DNA from 4 places in the Nocardia sp. CA-084685 genome. Region 4 is predicted to be linked to each of the others. Evidence: riboswitches for the same ligand, from Rfam matches in the RefSeq annotation. Region 4 holds a riboswitch; each other region holds the start of a gene.
What was found. Region 4 has a riboswitch for S-adenosylmethionine ahead of metX (homoserine O-acetyltransferase MetX). Riboswitches for the same ligand answer to the same signal wherever they lie in the genome.
Positions count from the first base shown of each region.

Region 1 (4,202 bases), 1.5 Mb from region 4:
AGGTGGCGAAATCGGTGAAGGCGCAGGGCAAATTGGCCGCCCGGTTGAAGTCGAGGCGCACGGTGCCATCGGATTCGGGCGCCTCGACGGCCAGCGATCGGGCCGCCGGGTAGGTGGTGACGCCGCTGGTGGCATCGGTGAACAGCACCCGCAGGTTGGTCGGCTCGCCGAAGACGATGATGCGCTCGGTGACCTCGCCGATGGTGAATTCGATGGTGCCCGAGGCGGTGTGGTGATGTTCGAGACCGTCGACCACGGCCCCGGTGGTGATCGTGCGTGGCGCGTCGAACGGCTCGAAGCGACCGTCGACCACCCAGCCTGGGTCCGGGGCATAGGTCGGGATGCCCTCGAAGCTCAGCAATGGGGGTGCCGCCGGGTCGTGCACGCGCACGGCGTAAAGGCCGCTGCGACGAATCACCTCGAGCACTCGATTCTCGTGCAGCACATCGAGTCCCGGCGCACCTTCGGCCGGTGTGACGATCTGGACACCCGCGATGTCGCTGCCCTCGAACCGCAGGCGGTCGGCGGGCCGGGCGGTGATGAACACCTTGTCGTCGGTGACCCACCAGGTGCCGGGAATGTCGGCAAGGCGCTCGGGTTGGTCGGTGAGCCAATGCAGCCCGGTCAGGCTCAGGAAGCCGAGCGGATCGCGCAACTGGTCTTGCCTGGCCTGATGCCAATGTGCCCACTCGGTTTCGAAAAGACTGGTGATGCTGGTCGTCATGACGCTCTGGCTCCTTCGAGTGTGCGGTTGCGATGGGGATGGCGTAATCGGGTGCCGGTCATCAGGCGTGCGGAACCCGTCGAACGGGGCCAGACTCGGCGAGGCGGCGAGCAATCGCTTTGTATACGGATGACGAGGTTCGGCGAGCACCGTCGCGGTCGGACCGGTTTCGACGATCTCCCCGCCGCTCAGTACCACGATCCGATCAGCCCGCTCAGCGGCGATCGCCAGATCATGGGTGATAAGCAGTACCGCCGCGCCGCGCGCCGCCGTCTGCGCGGCGAGTTTGTCGAGTACGCGTCGCGCGACCGTGGCGTCGAGGGCGCTGGTCGGCTCGTCGGCGATCACCAATTCCGGTCCGGCGATGAGCGCCGCCGCGATCAGCACCCGCTGCCGCTGGCCACCAGACAGTTCGTGCGGATATTGCGCCGCCCGCAACTCCGGCAGGTCGAGTCCGGCGTCGGCGAGCAATTCGATCGCCCGCGCGTACGCGTCGCGGCGATCGGCGAGCCCGTGCACGAGCAGCGCCTCGGCGACCTGATCACCCACGCGCCGCACCGGATTCAGCGAAAGTCCGGGATCCTGCGGTACGAATCCGATCCGCGCACCGCGAATCCGTCGCAGCGCCCGCTCGGATCCGGTATCCACCGTCTCCCCGTCGAAGGTGACGGTCCCGCTGGTGATTTCGGCATTGGGGCCGAGCAATCCGATCACCGATTGCGCCAGAGTCGATTTCCCGGACCCGGATTCGCCGACCAGCGCGACGACCTCACCGCGTGCGACCGTGAGGGATACGCCCCTGAGTGCGGCGACATCGCCACTGTCGGAGGCGTAGCGCACGTGCAGGCCTTCGATGCGCAACAGTGCCGCTGCGGACCCATTCGGTCCATGTGTGACGTCGCGGATTCGCGGCGTGCCGTCCGTCGGATCGGCGGACGTGCTGCGCTCACTCATGCGCTGTGACTCCTTCCTACGGCGCGGCCGAGGCGTTGGGCCGAGAGCACGACGACGATGATCACCAGGCCGGGCAAGGTGGTCATCCACCATGCCGTGGCGAGGAAATTGCGTCCCTCTGAAATCAGTGAGCCTTCAGCACCGACAGCACCGATTTCGCGGTGAAGTACTTGGCGAATGTCGACCAATCCCAGCCGGGGTTGGTGGCCAGTCCGTGGATGAATTGAGCCAGCAGCACGAGTGCGATGGCGCTGATCACCCAGCGCCACGGATGCCAGGACTTGGCGATCGCCGGTGCGTCGGTGGCGGTGGGGGCACCCGACGCCGTGGCATCGGGTGTGTGGGCACCCGGTATCGGAACATCCGATACCGGGGTATCGGATGTGATGGACGCGCTCATGATTTCGGTTCCTCCATCGTTCCCGGCGGAAGCACCCGCACCCGGTGGCCGGGGGGTTGCTGCGACGTCGATGAGCCAGGTCTCTCGGTCGCTCTGGATGGTGTGTCCGACGCCGAGCACGGGTCGGTCAATGGGTCTAGCCGAAATATCATGCGAAGCAGGCGAAGTCCGGCACAAGGGTACGAATCAGCGTGAGCGCAGACCTTGTTCGTATGGCCATGAGCAGGCACTATTGGCTCGGTTGCGCAGTGGATGGTGGCATTTCGGACGCGGTTTCTTCGCGTGCTTTTCGTCCGGAATGCCCAGCTGCGGTTGCCGCCGCGGTGCGCGGCACGAACGTGTTGCTCGCGGAAATAGACGCTGTTGCGAAGGTTTGCCGGAGTAGTCTCGGTCCACGATTCGTGCCCGACGATGAGGAGATCCGCCGTGACTCTGCTGCGCCGTCTGACCACGCTAACCGCCATCGCGACCGGTACGGTCGCGTTGACTCTCGCCGCCCCGGGCATCGCTGCCGCGGGTCCGCCATCGATGCCCGCACCAGCTGTTCCGTCCGCGACCGCCCCGTCCGCGCCCGGGGACCTGTTCGCCGCTTACCGAGCTGTCGTCGAGGCGTTGCGAACCTTCGGCGTCGACCCGTTCCTGTACCCGGCGCTCGCGCCGTTCTGCTCCGACACCGGCTCACTCGGTCTGGTCCCCGCCGTAGCGGGTGCGGTGCCCGGCCCGTGGCCCAAAACCACGCTGGCGATTCCGGGGCTCGACCCGACCGCCGTCAAGGCCGGGCAAGTCATGTTCACCTTCGTCCCCTACGGCCTGCGCCCGGACGGCACGAATGCCACGGGCATGAATGTCGCGTGGGTCAACCTGGCCAACGGTCGCAGCGGCGTCACCGCCATGGGTTCGATCTCCGATGTGGTCCGCACGATGGTGCCCGCCGAAACCCCGATAGAGATGAGGCCACTGGCCGAACGTGCCCTCCAGGACTTCTTCGCCGCCTTCCCGGTCGGCGGGGTGCGCGCGGTCCCAGTCGACACCGGATCCGGCACGGTACTCGCCGCAGTCTTCGGAACCGTAGACAACAGCGGCAAGTCCTGCTTCGTCGTCCCAACCGTAGGACTCACAACAGTGCGCTAAGCGAACGCGGCTGGTCTCGGAGTCCGAGTCCGTGCCGCGCGATCAAGATCAGGTGGCACTGGTGGCGGGGCTTCTCGGGCGATACCGCCCCAGTTTCCACATGATCACGTGTCCGACTCGAGGGGCGGTCAGTGGGTGGGGGTGAGGGGGCGGGATTTCCAGGTCAGGTCGTTGTGGTGGTGGGTGCGGCGGGAGTGGGTCCAGAGGCGGAGGTAGGCGTCGATGGAGAGGGGGTGGGCCAGGGCCGCGATGATGTCCGTGCGGGTGGTGGTGCCGCGTTCCAGTGAGCGGGCAAGGAGGCGGCCGGCGACTGCGGCGCTGTAGCCGATGAGACCGGCGGTGCGTACCGAGCCTCGGCCACCGATCGCGGCCAGTGGGGGCACCAAGTAGGCCAGTGCCGCCACAGCTCCCACTGCCGCGCCGCCGATTGTCGTTCCGCCGTAAGCGGACCACAGCCAGCGGGTGTAACCGGCCTCCAGTTCGGCTGCGCCACGGTACATTCGGGTGCTCGCCGCTGGGCCCGCCGCGACAAGCGCGGTTCTGCGGCCGGAACGACGCAGTGCGCGAGCGAGGTCCAGGTCCTCGGTGGGGCTCGCCGCGACCGTGGTGTGACCGCCGATGGCGCGGTAAGCGGTGGCGTCGAATACCAGGAACTGGCCGCAGGCGACGGCCGTCGAGGGGCGCAGGCTGCGGTTGGCGGCCGCGATCGGCAGGCTGGCCGCCCATGACCAGCACAGCAGCGGCTGCACGAGCGCCTCGGCCAGCGATTCGGTCACCTGGTACGGCCACGGTGACAACAATGCGGCCCGGCTGCGGCGCAATTCGGTGGTCGCGGCGGCGATCGCATTCGGCGTGAGTCGCACATCGGCGTCGAGAAAGATCAGCACCGTGGCCTCGGCCAGCTCGGCGAGCCGAGCGCACGCGGCGGCCTTCCCGGTCCATCCGGGTGCTGGTTCGGCATCGGAGCGGAAAACGGTGAAGCGCGCATCGCCC
Region 1 covers NZ_CP192094.1:2,646,018-2,650,219, forward strand. Annotated here, with positions in the region: gene ACQP2U_RS11930 (DUF1684 domain-containing protein) at 1-1,678, opposite strand, end outside; partial or broken gene ACQP2U_RS11935 (ABC transporter permease) at 1,675-1,812, opposite strand; partial or broken gene ACQP2U_RS11940 (hypothetical protein) at 1,815-2,078, opposite strand; SAM riboswitch class I at 2,089-2,182, opposite strand; gene ACQP2U_RS11945 (hypothetical protein) at 2,505-3,209, shown strand; gene ACQP2U_RS11950 (glycosyltransferase) at 3,338-4,202, opposite strand, start outside.
Region 1: it holds a riboswitch for S-adenosylmethionine, as region 4 does, so the genes downstream of both, ACQP2U_RS11940 (hypothetical protein) here and metX (homoserine O-acetyltransferase MetX) in region 4, are expected to answer to the same signal.

Region 2 (4,202 bases), 1.6 Mb from region 4:
GGTGGTCGGGATGCTGGCGCTCGTACTGTTCGTGGCACGGTCGGTGCGCGGTGGGGGACTGCTCGACGTAGGACTGTTCCGGCATCCGGTATTCGCGACGGCGAATGTGGCGAACATCTTCGCCGGTGCGTCGCTGTTCGGGTCGATGCTATTGCTGCCGTTGTACTTTCAGGTACTTCATGGGGACCGTCTCATCGCGACGGGCTTGCTTCTCATGTCCTTCGGGATCGGTGGCATCATCGCGCTGCCCGTCGGCGGCCGGTTGACGGATCGATACGGCGGGGGTGTGGTCGCGGTGGTCGGCAGTGCGGTGACGGTCGCCGTCACCGTGCCGTTCGCGCTCGGCGACGCTTCGATGAATCCTGTTGTCGTACAGGTGCTTCTGTTGATCCGCGGCGTGGCGACCGGGTTGACCGGGGTGCCGATCGTTGCCGCCGCCTACGCCTCGGTGCGGCCCGAGCTGCTGCCCGATGCGGCATCGTTCGTGAATATTCTGCAGCGCGTCGGCGGGGCGATCGGAGCGGCCTTGCTCGCGGTGGTGCTGTACCGTGCGGCGGCTGCTGGATTGCCGGTGGATGCCGGATTCCGGCAGGCCTTCTGGTGGCTCACCGCCGCCTCCATCGTCTCGTTGGTCGCGTCGGTATTGCTGTGGCGCAAGGAGATTCAGTCGCAGCTGTAATGCTGGGCGCCGGGTCGGCGGTTACCGACCCGGCGCGTTATGTGGCCGAGGCCGCGGTGCCGATGCCGAGCGCGGCGAGGATGGCCGCGCTGATCTGCTCGAGCCGATCGCGAACCCTGGGGCGGCGCAACATCGCAACCGCCCGGGACGCCAGCACGGCGAGCAGGATCATCTCGACGGCGGCGATGAAGCATTCGATGGCTCCGAGCGCGAGGGTGTTCGAAAAGGTGACATCGGTGAGGAATTGGGGCAGCACCGCCAGGTAGAACAGTCCGACCTTAGGGTTGAACATGCACGACACGACGCCTGCGCCGAATGCCGAGCGAATCGAGGGTGTGGCCTGCGTGTCCGACTGTTCGGACGCCGTGGCGGTGCCCTGTTTGCGCTGCTCGACGAGTGCTCGAATTCCCAAGTACACCAAATAGATTCCACCGATGATCTTGAGCGTCCGGTAGGCGGTCGCGGATTGTTCCAGCAGTGCGGCGACGCCAGCCGCGACAACTACCGCCCACACGATCCCGCCCAATGCCGAGCCGATCGCCGCGGCGATGCCGGGGCGCGCGTCCACGATCGAGAATCGCAGCACCAGGAACGAATCCGGGCCGGGTGTAATCGACAGCAGAATGCACAGGCCGACAAAGCTGAGCAGCAGGGAAAGCGTCACCGCTCGATCAGACCGCACATCACTCGGCAATGCAACCTTATTTACCGGTGTGCATCGGTATGCATCTTTAAGTCCGGTTGACAGGGCGGTGGGGCATCTGTCAGTCTCGGTTCAGGTCATGAGTACCAGCGTCAAGCCCCGGCTAGCTGGTCGGCAACCCTCCTCCGCGGTGGGGTGCTCCGGGTGACGACCGGGCCGCAGCCCGACTGGGTGCGGCAAGCGCGGACTCGGATGATCACCTGATTTCGGGTCCCATAGCCGATGGGATTTCGTGATGCCTGCTGTCATCGATCAGAGTTGTGCCGCCCTCGCCCGAGTCTCCGGCGACGACCTTCAGGTGCCGCTCGTACAGGGCGGAACGACCAGCTACGCGAACTTCGACTACGCCGCTAGCACACCGGCATTGGCGCAGGTCACCGATCGGCTTCAGCAGTTGCTGCCGTACTACGCGAGTGTGCACCGCGGCGCCGGTTACGCCTCGCGGATCTCCACCGAGTGCTACGAGGCCGCACGCGGGTCGGTCACCCGCTTCCTCGCGGCCGCGGACAACCAGGTCGTGGTGTTCACCCGCAACACCACCGATGCACTGAACCTGCTCGCCGCCTGTGTGCCCGGCGACACCGTTGTGCTGGATATCGAACATCATGCGAACTTCCTGCCTTGGACCCGCCACGGCCGTCGCGTCGTCAAGGCCGCGGCGACCGTCGAGGAGACGATCCGTCAGCTGATCGCCGAATTGTGCAGTAAGCCTGCCGCATTGCTCGCGGTGACCGGCGCGTCGAATGTGACCGGTGAGGTGCTGCCGCTCGAGCGGCTGACCACCATCGCGCATCAGTGCGGTGCCCGCATCCTGGTAGATGCCGCGCAGCTGGCACCGCATCGTCGAATCAGCTTGCGCGCCACCGGAATCGACTACCTCGCGTTCTCTGGCCATAAGCTCTACGCACCGTTCGGTGCGGGAGTGCTTGTCGGACGTCGGGATTGGCTCGATGCGGCCGAACCGTATCTGGCGGGCGGCGGTGCGGTCCGCGAAGTCACCACCACGAAGGCGGAATGGGCTTCCGCACCGCAGCGCCACGAGGCCGGTTCGCCGAATGTCCTCGGCGCGGCCGCACTCGCCGCCGCATGTGATGCGCTGTGCGCGATCGATCCAGAAACCCTTGCCGCGCATGAGCGACGGCTCGCCGATCGGCTGCGCGCGGGGCTGTCCGCGATTCCCGGCATCAACCTGCTGCGCATCTGGGACGACAGCCCGGATACCGTCGGCATTGTCGCTTTCACCCTGGACGGATTCGTCCCCGGCCACGTCGCGGCGTACCTTTCCGCCGAACACGGCATCGGCATCCGGGACGGCCGATTCTGCGCCCACCCGCTGCTCGAGCGCCTCGGCCTGGACGGCGCGCTGCGCGCCAGCATCGGCCTCGGCACCAGCTCCGACGATGTGGACCGACTGATCGAGGCCATCGCCACCCTGGCCGACAAGGGTACATCGTGGAATTACGCCAGCACCGACGGCCTTTGGAATCCGACACCCGAGACCCGGCCCTTCGCCCGCCCCGGCTCTACCGACGGTGCAGCACCCTGCTCGATCGGCTGATCGGACCCGCTCGCTGAGTCGAAGCCGCCGCGCGGCATTGGTTGACCCACGAGCAGTGGATGAAATCCGCGACCTCGCCGGCGGATTCGGCCAGGTCGGCATGATCCGCCTGTGTGTGCGGACTTAACTCTGAAGAATTCACCGAACAACTTGCGGTCCTGCGGAACCGACGCTCTTGCCCTTGCGTCTAGGAATGTGATGGCACTCGTCCGGTCGGGGCGGGAAACGGGGAAGGCGGCTGAATGAATTCGGCAGAGCGGGACGCGCTTCAGTCCTGGACGGACGGGATGCGCGGCCGGGTCGACCAGATGACCGATGTCTACGAGCGGCAGTTGGAGCAGTTCGGCGCGGCGAAATCGGAGCTTGCGAACCTGACCGTGCAGGGCTGGTCACAGGATCAGCTGGTTCGGGTGACGGCGAATGCGGCGGGCATTCCGCTGGATGTGTGGGTGGCGCCGGAGGCGTTCAAGCGCTCGACTCCGGAGCGGCTCGGCGCGGCGATGACCGAGGCGGCGCAGGCCGCGGCTCGAGCCGCCAAGGAACAGCTCGACGCGCGCCTGGCGCCGGTACTCGCGGCGGTATCCGAGGTCGGATTGCCCGAGGATCCGTTCGGCGAACTACCGACGCTCGCCCGACCCGACGGAAATGTCCTGCCTCCGCCTCCGCCCGAATCCGGGCCAGTGCCGCAGATCGAGCTTCCCCGACGGCTGGACGAGGATCCGGATGACGAGGGCCCGCACTGGAAGGGCTGGTAGGTCATGGGCGACGGCGACTTCCGGCTCGATCCGGAGCAGTTCCGTTCCATCGCGACCGAAATCGGGTCGCTCGGCACCGAATTCGCCGCCGAGGTGGCCGAATTCACCAGCGCACTACGCGCGGACGGCGACGGTATCGGCGATGACGAATTCGGACAGGCCTTCCTGCAGAATTTCCTCGGCCCGACCGAGGATGCGAGCGAGATGCTGGACGGTGTGATCGGCCTGCTCGATTCGCTGCGAACACGGTTCACCGCTGTCGCGGACGCCGTGACGACGACCGATGGGGACTTCGAGTCGGCCGTCGAGAAGATCACCGGCCTGCTCGACGAGAACGGTAAAGGGTAGCCGCATGGGGTTGCAGATACCATCGGCGCTGGAGCCGGTGGCGGCCGTCGTCGTCTATCGCTGGCCGAAGGCCGATGAGACCAAGCTGTTCAGTTTGGGCAATAAGGCCGAGAAGATGGCGAACACGCTGGAAAAGTACTCCGGCAGGATCGATACCAA
Region 2 covers NZ_CP192094.1:9,085,373-9,089,574, reverse strand. Annotated here, with positions in the region: gene ACQP2U_RS40125 (DHA2 family efflux MFS transporter permease subunit) at 1-679, shown strand, start outside; gene ACQP2U_RS40120 (LysE family translocator) at 717-1,343, opposite strand; SAM riboswitch class IV at 1,458-1,571, shown strand; gene ACQP2U_RS40115 (aminotransferase class V-fold PLP-dependent enzyme) at 1,618-2,940, shown strand; gene ACQP2U_RS40110 (YbaB/EbfC family nucleoid-associated protein) at 3,183-3,695, shown strand; gene ACQP2U_RS40105 (hypothetical protein) at 3,699-4,043, shown strand; gene ACQP2U_RS40100 (hypothetical protein) at 4,048-4,202, shown strand, end outside.
Region 2: it holds a riboswitch for S-adenosylmethionine, as region 4 does, so the genes downstream of both, ACQP2U_RS40115 (aminotransferase class V-fold PLP-dependent enzyme) here and metX (homoserine O-acetyltransferase MetX) in region 4, are expected to answer to the same signal.

Region 3 (4,202 bases), 1.8 Mb from region 4:
AGCGCCGCGAGACGCCACGCCCACTACGCCATCGTTGTCGTCGACCGACTGGTCCAACGAGTATATGCGATCGGCCCGGACGGTTGGCAATCGGATTCCACCGGAACACGGTGGGAGTTCCGGGCACTCGGGTCCGAACCGCTATCGCAGATCCACGTGGACCGTGCATACCGAAAGGGTCACCTACCGGTCCGATTGGGCGACCCCTATCCCGCCCGGCTGGATCGCGCGTGTGTCCCCAGTTACTTCTCGGATGGGCACGATGGCGACTGAGGTGCGGACATCGATGTCATCCCCCATTTCGAGCTGATCGAGACCTTCGCGGACTTCTTCGGTGCCACCCCTACTGGCAATAGAAAAGGACATTTCATGATCGAAATCTCGCGTATCGCGGCGATCGGTATCGCATGCGTCGCAGCAATCGCGCCGGTCACCGCCCGCGCGGAAGCACCCGCCGAACATGACATCGAGTACAAGATCACCTCGATGGAACGCGTTGTGACAACCACGCTCTCGGGAGGGACCTTCGTACTCGACCACGATCACAGCTCGTTCACGATTCGCGATGAGAGCGGCGCACCCGTGATGGTCGTGCCAACGCGATTCGCCGTGGGCGACAAGGTGCTCACAGTCGACTCCGCACTCAGCAAAGACGCGAAGGAGCTGCGGTTGACGCCTGGTGAGCTGCGACCGGCCGCCGCGCTGGCCGCGACGCCGGTCGCATCGCCCGTCGAGAACCAGGCCGCGCTCGCGGTGTTCTCGACCCGAATGGGGCTTGCCGCCACGCTCGGTACATTCGTCGGCACCACGATCGGTCTGGTCGTCGGAGGCGTTACCGGATGCATTATGGGTTTGCCGCCGCTCGGGGTGGGCTGCATACCTGCCGCGATCGCCGGTGCGGGGATCGGCGGCATTTTGGGGACAATCGCGGCCGGGGGACCGGTCCTGGTGCTTTCGGCTGTGGAGCTGATCGAGACGCTCAACGCACCCGACGGCACGAGTAAATGGGCGCAGAACTCTCCGCTGAAACCCGCGAATTAGGTGATCAGCTACGCGATGTCACTCCTCATCATCTAGCTCAGCGCGTAGTCCAAATCGCCCAGCAAATCCTCGACATCCTCCAGCCCCACCGAGACGCGGACGACGCCGTCGGACAGGCCGATGGTGGCGCGGCCCTCGGGGCCCATGGCGCGGTGGGTTGTGGTAGCCGGATGGGTGATGAGGGTCTTGGAGTCGCCGAGGTTATTGGAGATATCGATGATGCGCAGGCGGTTGAGCACCTCGAAGGCGCGCTTCTTGGCCTCGTCCTCGGGCGCATTCAGTTCGAAGGTGACCACGGTGCCGCCGCCGCTCATCTGGCTGATCGCCAGGTCGTGCTGCGGGTGCGACTCCAGGTACGGGTAGCGCACCCACGAGACGGATTTGTTGCTCTCGAGGAAGCGCGCGATGCGCAGTGCGGCTTCGGTCGAATGACGCACGCGCAGCGGCATGGTCTCCAAACCCTTGAGCAGGGTCCATGCGTTGAAGGGGCTCAGCGCCGGGCCGGTATGGCGCATAAGGGTTTTCACCGGACCGCCGATGTAGTCCTCGGCGCCGAGGATCGCACCACCGAGCACCCTGCCCTGACCATCGATGTGCTTGGTGCCCGAATACACCAGCACATCGGCACCGAGTTCGAAACCGCGCTGCAGCAGCGGCGTAGCAAAGACGTTGTCCAGCACCACTTTCGCGCCTGCGGCGTGCGCGAGCTCGGTCACCCGGCGCACGTCGACCAGCGTCTGCATCGGATTGGCCGGTGTCTCGAAGAATACGGCCTGAGTCGGCACCGAAAGCGCCTGCTCCCACTGATCCAGATCATCGCCGTCGACGAAGACCGTCTCCACACCCCAGCGCGGCAGGATCTCGTTGCACACCACGAAGCACGAGCCGAACAGGCTGCGCGCGGCCACAAGTCGGTCGCCCGCGCCCAAAAGCGCACCGAGCGCGGTGAATACGGCCGCCATACCGCTCGCGGTCGCGAAACACGCTTCGGCGCCGTCGATCAGACGCAGCCGCTCCTCGAACATGGCGACCGTCGGGTTGCCGTAGCGGGAGTAGACGAAATGCTCGATATCGCCGGTGAATGCGGCCTCGGCCGCCTCGGCGCTCTCATAGACGAAACCGGAGGACAGATACAGCGCCTCGGCGGTTTCCTCGAATCCCGAGCGGCGCAGGCCACCTCGCACGCCGAGCGTCGCGGGACCGACACCTTCGGGCAGCGGCTTGTCGAACGCGCCACCGGTGATCATGACTGCCGCCACGGCAGGCCGATGGCGCGCCAGCCGGAACCGCCACGATGCCCGAACTCGTCGATCGGGCCCTCGAAGCCCTCCAGCACATTGAACGACGGAGCGATGCCTGCCCCGGTCGCGGCCACCGCCGCGCCAACCGAGCGCTGTCCGGAGCGACAGAGGAAGACGACGGGCGCCGCCGGATCGCGACCCTCCAGCGCCTTGGTCAGTTGCTCGACGAATTCACCGTTGCGGGCGCCGTTGCTGTCGACCCATTCGATCAGGACCGTCGGCCGGTCGATCGAACTCGTATCCGGCACGCCGACGAAACGCCATTCGGCCTCGGTGCGCACGTCGACCAAGACGGCTTCGGGGTTGTCCTGCAATAACTCCCACGCCTGCTGTGGGGTGATGTCACCGGCATATGTCATGCGATCCTCCTGTGAATCCACGCTTGCCGCACCTGGGCTTCGGTGCGCGGCCAGGTCGTCACCCGGAGCACCCCACCGCGGAGGAGGGTTGCCGACCAGCCAGCCGGGGCTTGGCGCTGGTACTCATGACCCGAAAATGAGATTGCCTGGGCAGGTGCCGCCGTGTCAAACCCCAGTTCGCGCCGCGCAGAAGTAATCAACCGCAGACGATCCAGCGGTCTTGGGAACGGGTCAGATTCCAGGTGGCCGGGGTCTCCCGGCCGTCGACCGCGATGGTCACCGTCGCCTTGGCTTTATCGCCGTCGACCATCGAATTGTCAATCTTGGTGACCTTGATCGACTTTCCGGCGGCGGACCCACCGAACTGACCTGCGAGCGGTGTCTTGCTCTCATCGAATCCCGGACAGGCCACCCCAGGCGGCGGTGTGTCGTCGGTGGTGGCGCGGGCCTCCGCGTAGCGCTGCACCGCTGCCGCGATCTTGTCCGATTCTGTGACATTTTTCTCAGCGGGCGAAAGTACCGCCCCGAGCACGATCGCGATGAGCACGACAGCGGCGAAGACGGCCGCCGCGATGAACGGCGCGATGGAGCGACGATCGGTCTGATCGACCTCGATTACGGGTTCTTCATCGGTGCCCTGCTGCTCTGTCATGCGTCGATCATCCCTGGTCGACGGTGGTATCCGGCACTCGCCCCCGCGCGCACGCCATTACCCGCGACGCGCGGATTTGATAGATGTCACCAGAGCGGGTAGTCACGGTAGGTGGGCCGGGACAGCAAACACCCGGTGTACGCACCGCCGCAGGGTGCGCGCTATGCCACCGATAGAATCGCGAGACTGCGGCGTGGCTGTCATAGCCGAGATGGCCGCCTGTTCGTATCGGCAGATGCGACCGAGAGGGTGCGTCAAGTTAGCCTAAGCTAAGACTGACGCCGTCAATTGTTTCGACCATAAGGGTGCGCGTAAGAGATGACCGAAAACAGTGCTGAGTCGACCAGCGGTGCGCAAGCTGCCTCCTCCAGGCCTGACGCGCACACCGCGGGGCCTCGCCCGCTTCGCATCGCGATCGTAGGCGCAGGCCCGGCCGGTATCTACGCCGCCGACGCGTTGATGAAGTCCGATGCCGAGGTGAGCATCGACCTGTACGAGCGCATGCCCGCGCCGTTCGGATTGATCCGCTACGGCGTCGCGCCGGACCATCCGCGCATCAAGGGCATCATCACCGCCCTGCACAAGGTGCTGGACAAGCCGCAGGTCCGCTTGCTCGGCAATATCGACTACGGTACCGACATCACCCTCGATGATCTGCGCACGTTCTATGACGCGGTCATCTTCTCCACCGGCGCCAACGCCGACCGCGCACTGCCTATCCCCGGCATCGACCTGGAGGGCAGCTACGGCGCCGCGGACTTCGTCTCCTGGTATGACGGCCACCCGGACGTGCCGCGCACCTGGCCGCTGGAGGCGGAGAAGGTCGCGGTCCTCGGCGTCGGTAATGTC
Region 3 covers NZ_CP192094.1:8,948,486-8,952,687, reverse strand. Annotated here, with positions in the region: gene ACQP2U_RS39415 (hypothetical protein) at 1-273, shown strand, start outside; gene ACQP2U_RS39410 (hypothetical protein) at 370-1,041, shown strand; gene ACQP2U_RS39405 (O-succinylhomoserine sulfhydrylase) at 1,074-2,288, opposite strand; gene ACQP2U_RS39400 (rhodanese-like domain-containing protein) at 2,285-2,701, opposite strand; SAM riboswitch class IV at 2,716-2,832, opposite strand; gene ACQP2U_RS39395 (Rv0361 family membrane protein) at 2,898-3,353, opposite strand; gene ACQP2U_RS39390 (FAD-dependent oxidoreductase) at 3,672-4,202, shown strand, end outside.
Region 3: it holds a riboswitch for S-adenosylmethionine, as region 4 does, so the genes downstream of both, ACQP2U_RS39400 (rhodanese-like domain-containing protein) here and metX (homoserine O-acetyltransferase MetX) in region 4, are expected to answer to the same signal.

Region 4 (4,202 bases):
GCGCTCACCGAGGTCGCCGATACGATTTTCGAGCAGCGCCGCGAGTTCGCCTGGCAACGGCAAGCCGTTATCGCGGCCAATGTCGAACTTCAGGAACGCGAGCTGATCAAGCTGGCAACACTGGCCGCCGCGCTGGCCGAGGCGCTACGCGGGCGCGGCGTAACCGATCCGGCCGCGAGTCTGGCCGCCGAAGCCGGGATCGCCGTATTCAAGATCGCCTTCGAGAGCTGGGTCGAGGGCGGCGGCAAGCGCATTCTGTCGCAACTTATTCGAGCGGCCGTCGATGAGTTGAAACTCGTGACCCGAGGACCACTGCCGTCGACGCCATGACCGCAGCGCACGACTACGAAGACCTGCATCGCCTGGTCGATCGGTCTTACGCCGTACCAAGCGAATTGGTTGTCACCGATACCCCCGGCGAAACCCGATCACCGAGCCCAAGGGCGAGCGAGGTCGGCATCTCTCGTTTGCGGGCATGATGTACGCCGAGCCCGATCTCGCGGCGAGGACGGGAGAGTTGCTCCGCGAGGAGCTTGCTGAACAAGCCGAGTGACCTGGTAGGCAGCGGACTTTCAGCTGGTGCGACCCACTCGTGCCAATCGCATTGTTTCGGTCAGCAATTTCGATACCGCCGCGGCTTCGGTGAGAAAGCCGTCGTGGCCGTCGCGGGAGTGCACGATCTCCAGGCCCTCGCAGCCCGGCAAGCCGTCGGCTAGTTCCTGTTGAGTCCGCAACGGGTACAGGCGATCCGAGTCGACGCCGCCGACCACGCAGGGTACCGGGGTGGCGGCGAGGGCGGCCGCGATACCGCCGCGGCCGCGGCCGATATCGTGTCGGTTCATAGCCTCTGTCAGCAGCACATAGGTGGCGGGATCGAAACGGCTGCAAAGCTTTTCGGCCTGGTGGTCCAGATAGCTCTGTACCGCGTAGCGGCCGCCCTCGCGCGGATCCTCGTCGTCCTGTGCGTTGTTCTCGAAGCGGTGATCGAGTTCGCCCTCGGTGCGGTAGGTCAGATGTGCGATGCGTCGGGCTATGCCCATGCCGGTCATCGGTGCGCGATCGGTGTCGTGGTAGTCGCCGCCCTGCCAGTCGGGATCGGCCTTGATGGCGGCGATTTGGGTTGTCTGCGTACCGATCTGGTCGGCGGTGGCGCGTGCGCCGACGGCGAGTACCAGTGCGGCCGCGACCCGTTGCGGCGCGCCGACCATCCACTCCAGCACCCGCATACCGCCCATCGAACCGCCGACGACGGCGGACAGGCGTTCGATGCCGAGCAGATCGAGCAGTGCCGCTTCCGCGGTCACCTGATCACGGATGGAGATCTCCGGAAATCTCGAGCCCCAAGGCTTTCCGTCCGGCGCCAGCGTCGAGGGGCCGGTGCTGCCCATGCAGCCGCCGAGCACATTCGTCGCGATGACGCACCATTCGTCGGTATCCACCGGTGCGCCCGCTCCGACCATGCCGTCCCACCAGCCGGGCAGCGGATGGATATCGTCGGGCACCCCGACCACATGCGAATCGCCGGTCAGCGCGTGCTCGACGAGCACCACATTGTCCAATGCGGGGGAGAGCTCACCCCAGCGCTGCACGGCCAGATGGACGTCCGGGATGACCGCGCCGCTTTCGAGACGCACATCCCCGATAGCAATGATGCCGAGGCTCCCATCCGGCGGTGGCAGGGCCACCACGGACGAACGCGTGGTACTGGGATCTGTCACGGTCACGACTCCGCCTCGCCAGCGCTCGGCTCCGTCGCGATCGCGGTATCGCTGATCCGTTCGTTCATAACGTCGTCCCCGTGCAACTGTGCGTCGCCGACGCTGGGTCAATCACGAGAGAACGCACGTCCCCGATGTTAACTACCCGGCTCAACCGGGCCGCGGTCCGGTAGATCGGCTCGGTGCGTGCGCCGGTGCTCTGCGCCCTCGCGACGAACCGATCGGCCGCGGACGCGATGGGGTCACTCATGTCGTGCTCCAAAGGGTTGTTCGCCGGCAGGTCTTATCGGAGTGCGGGTGACGGACAACAACTCATCGGAAAAACCTCCTGAAGTGCGCGCTTGCCCTCGACCATCGAGAGCCCGGTCATCACCCGGAGCACCCCACCGCTGCTGGAGGGTTGCCGTCCAGCAAGCCGGGGCTTCGCGCTGGCACTCATGACCTGACGGACATGGTAACCGGCGGGCGGTCGGCGACTGAAATCCGTTACCGGTTTTCCACCGCGTCGGTCGTCTGTCCGGTACACACGCGCATGAACTCGTCGAACGACGTGGTGAAGCCGTTGCGGGCCGCCGCGGCGGCCGCGGCGGTGTCCTCCTCGTCGAAGATCGAGTTCTGACATTCCATGCTGAGGTGGCCGATCAGCTGCCACGCGCCGACGACCAACCGCACGGGTAGCGCGTCGGGCTCGGTGCCGAGTCGCTCGGCGATCACATCGGCGATCGCGGCGTTCTTATCGTCGGCCAGTTCCATGCTCTGCGCGCTGACCGTCGGACTGCTGCGCAGGATCCGCTGCATCTGCTGGAAGCGCCGGAATGACAGTGGTCCGTCGACACTGTCCACCGCCTGGTCGACGACCTGCAGGAAGGCCTCGCGCAGCGATCGCAGCTCATTGCCGGTGACCGGGAGTCCGCGCAGGAATTCGGCGATCGCGAGTCCGAAATCCTTGACCGGCCCGAGAATGATGGCCTCTTTGCTGTCGAAATACCGGTTGATCGTGCGCGGGGACACATCCGCGCGGTCCGCGATCTGTTCGACCGTCGTCGCGTCGAATCCCTGTGCGTCGCATAGGTCGAGCGCCACCTCGATGATGCGCAACCGGGTCTGCTGCTTCTTGCGTTCACGCAACCCCAGACCGGCAGGCGCACTGGGCCCTGAATTCGCTGGGGCGCGCACAGCGTCCTCGGCTGCGGCGCTCGCGCCGATCGGCGTCGATGACTCGAGCATGGCCTCATATTAGCGCAACCGGGACGGTTTGTGTCCTTAACAGTCAAATGTCGGAATGCGACATTTTTCTCTTGACGACAAATGTCTGTCGATGACAGGATGGCTGCACGAACTTCGGACTAGGAGACCAAGGTGAGCGAAACTGCGACAGCGGTGGAAGTTCTGGACAAATCAACGAGTTCGGCGCGCTGGTGGGCCCTGGGGGTGATCGCACTGGCCCAGCTCATGGTGGTTCTCGACGCCACCATCGTGACCATCTCGCTGCCCTTCGCCCAGCAGGATCTCGAGATCAGCGACGGCAATCGGCAGTGGATGCTGACCGCGTACACATTGATCTTCGGCGGTCTGCTCCTGCTCGGTGGTCGGCTGGCCGACTACCTGGGGCGGCGTCGGATCTTCATCGTCGGCCTGGTCGGCTTCGCCGGGGCGTCGGCGGTGGCGGGTCTGGCGCAGAACGGCGCGGAGCTGTTCGCCGGACGGGCACTGCAGGGTGCGTTCGCGGCACTGCTCGCGCCCGCGGCGCTGTCGCTGCTCTCGGTGACCTTCACCGAGGCCAAGGAGCGCGCCACCGCATTCGGCGTCTTCGCCGGTATTTCCGCCGGTGGTGCTGCACTCGGCCTGATCGCCGGTGGCGCGCTGACCGAATACGCCTCCTGGCGCTGGTGCCTGCTGGTGAACACTCCGATCGCCCTGATCGCGCTGCTCGGCGCGCTGGCATTCGTGGTGAAAGATGTGCCGACTCCACGCACCGGCGGCTATGACGTGCCGGGCGCGGTCACCGTGACGCTCGGTCTGATCGCCATCGTGTACGGATTCAGCCGCGCCGCCGACGACGGCTGGCTGGCAGGTAGCACCCTCGGGCTGCTTGTCATCGGCGTCGCCCTGCTGATCGCCTTCGTCGCCATCGAGCGTCGTTCGTCGAATCCGCTGCTGCCGCTGCATATTCCGGGTGAGATCAACCGCGGCGGCGCCTTCCTGGCCGCGCTGCTGATCCCGATCGCGATGTTCGCGATGTTCCTGTTCCTGAGCTACTACTTCCAGATCACCCTCGGTTACTCGTCACTGAAGGCCGGTTTCGCCTTCCTGCCGTTCCCGGCGGGCATCGCGATCTCTGCCGGTGTCACCAGTGCGCTGCTGCCGAAGCTTGGCCCGCGGCCGCTGATGGTGGCCGGCGCCGTGCTCGGTCTGCTCGGTCTGGTGTGGCTGGCGCAGTTGAGCTACGGCGATGGCTACGCGCTCAGCGTGCTGCCGGCGCAG
Region 4 covers NZ_CP192094.1:1,188,788-1,192,989, forward strand. Annotated here, with positions in the region: gene ACQP2U_RS05095 (TetR/AcrR family transcriptional regulator) at 1-330, shown strand, start outside; gene ACQP2U_RS05100 (hypothetical protein) at 327-479, shown strand; gene metX (homoserine O-acetyltransferase MetX) at 573-1,724, opposite strand; SAM riboswitch class IV at 2,051-2,161, opposite strand; gene ACQP2U_RS05110 (TetR family transcriptional regulator) at 2,205-2,945, opposite strand; gene ACQP2U_RS05115 (MFS transporter) at 3,078-4,202, shown strand, end outside.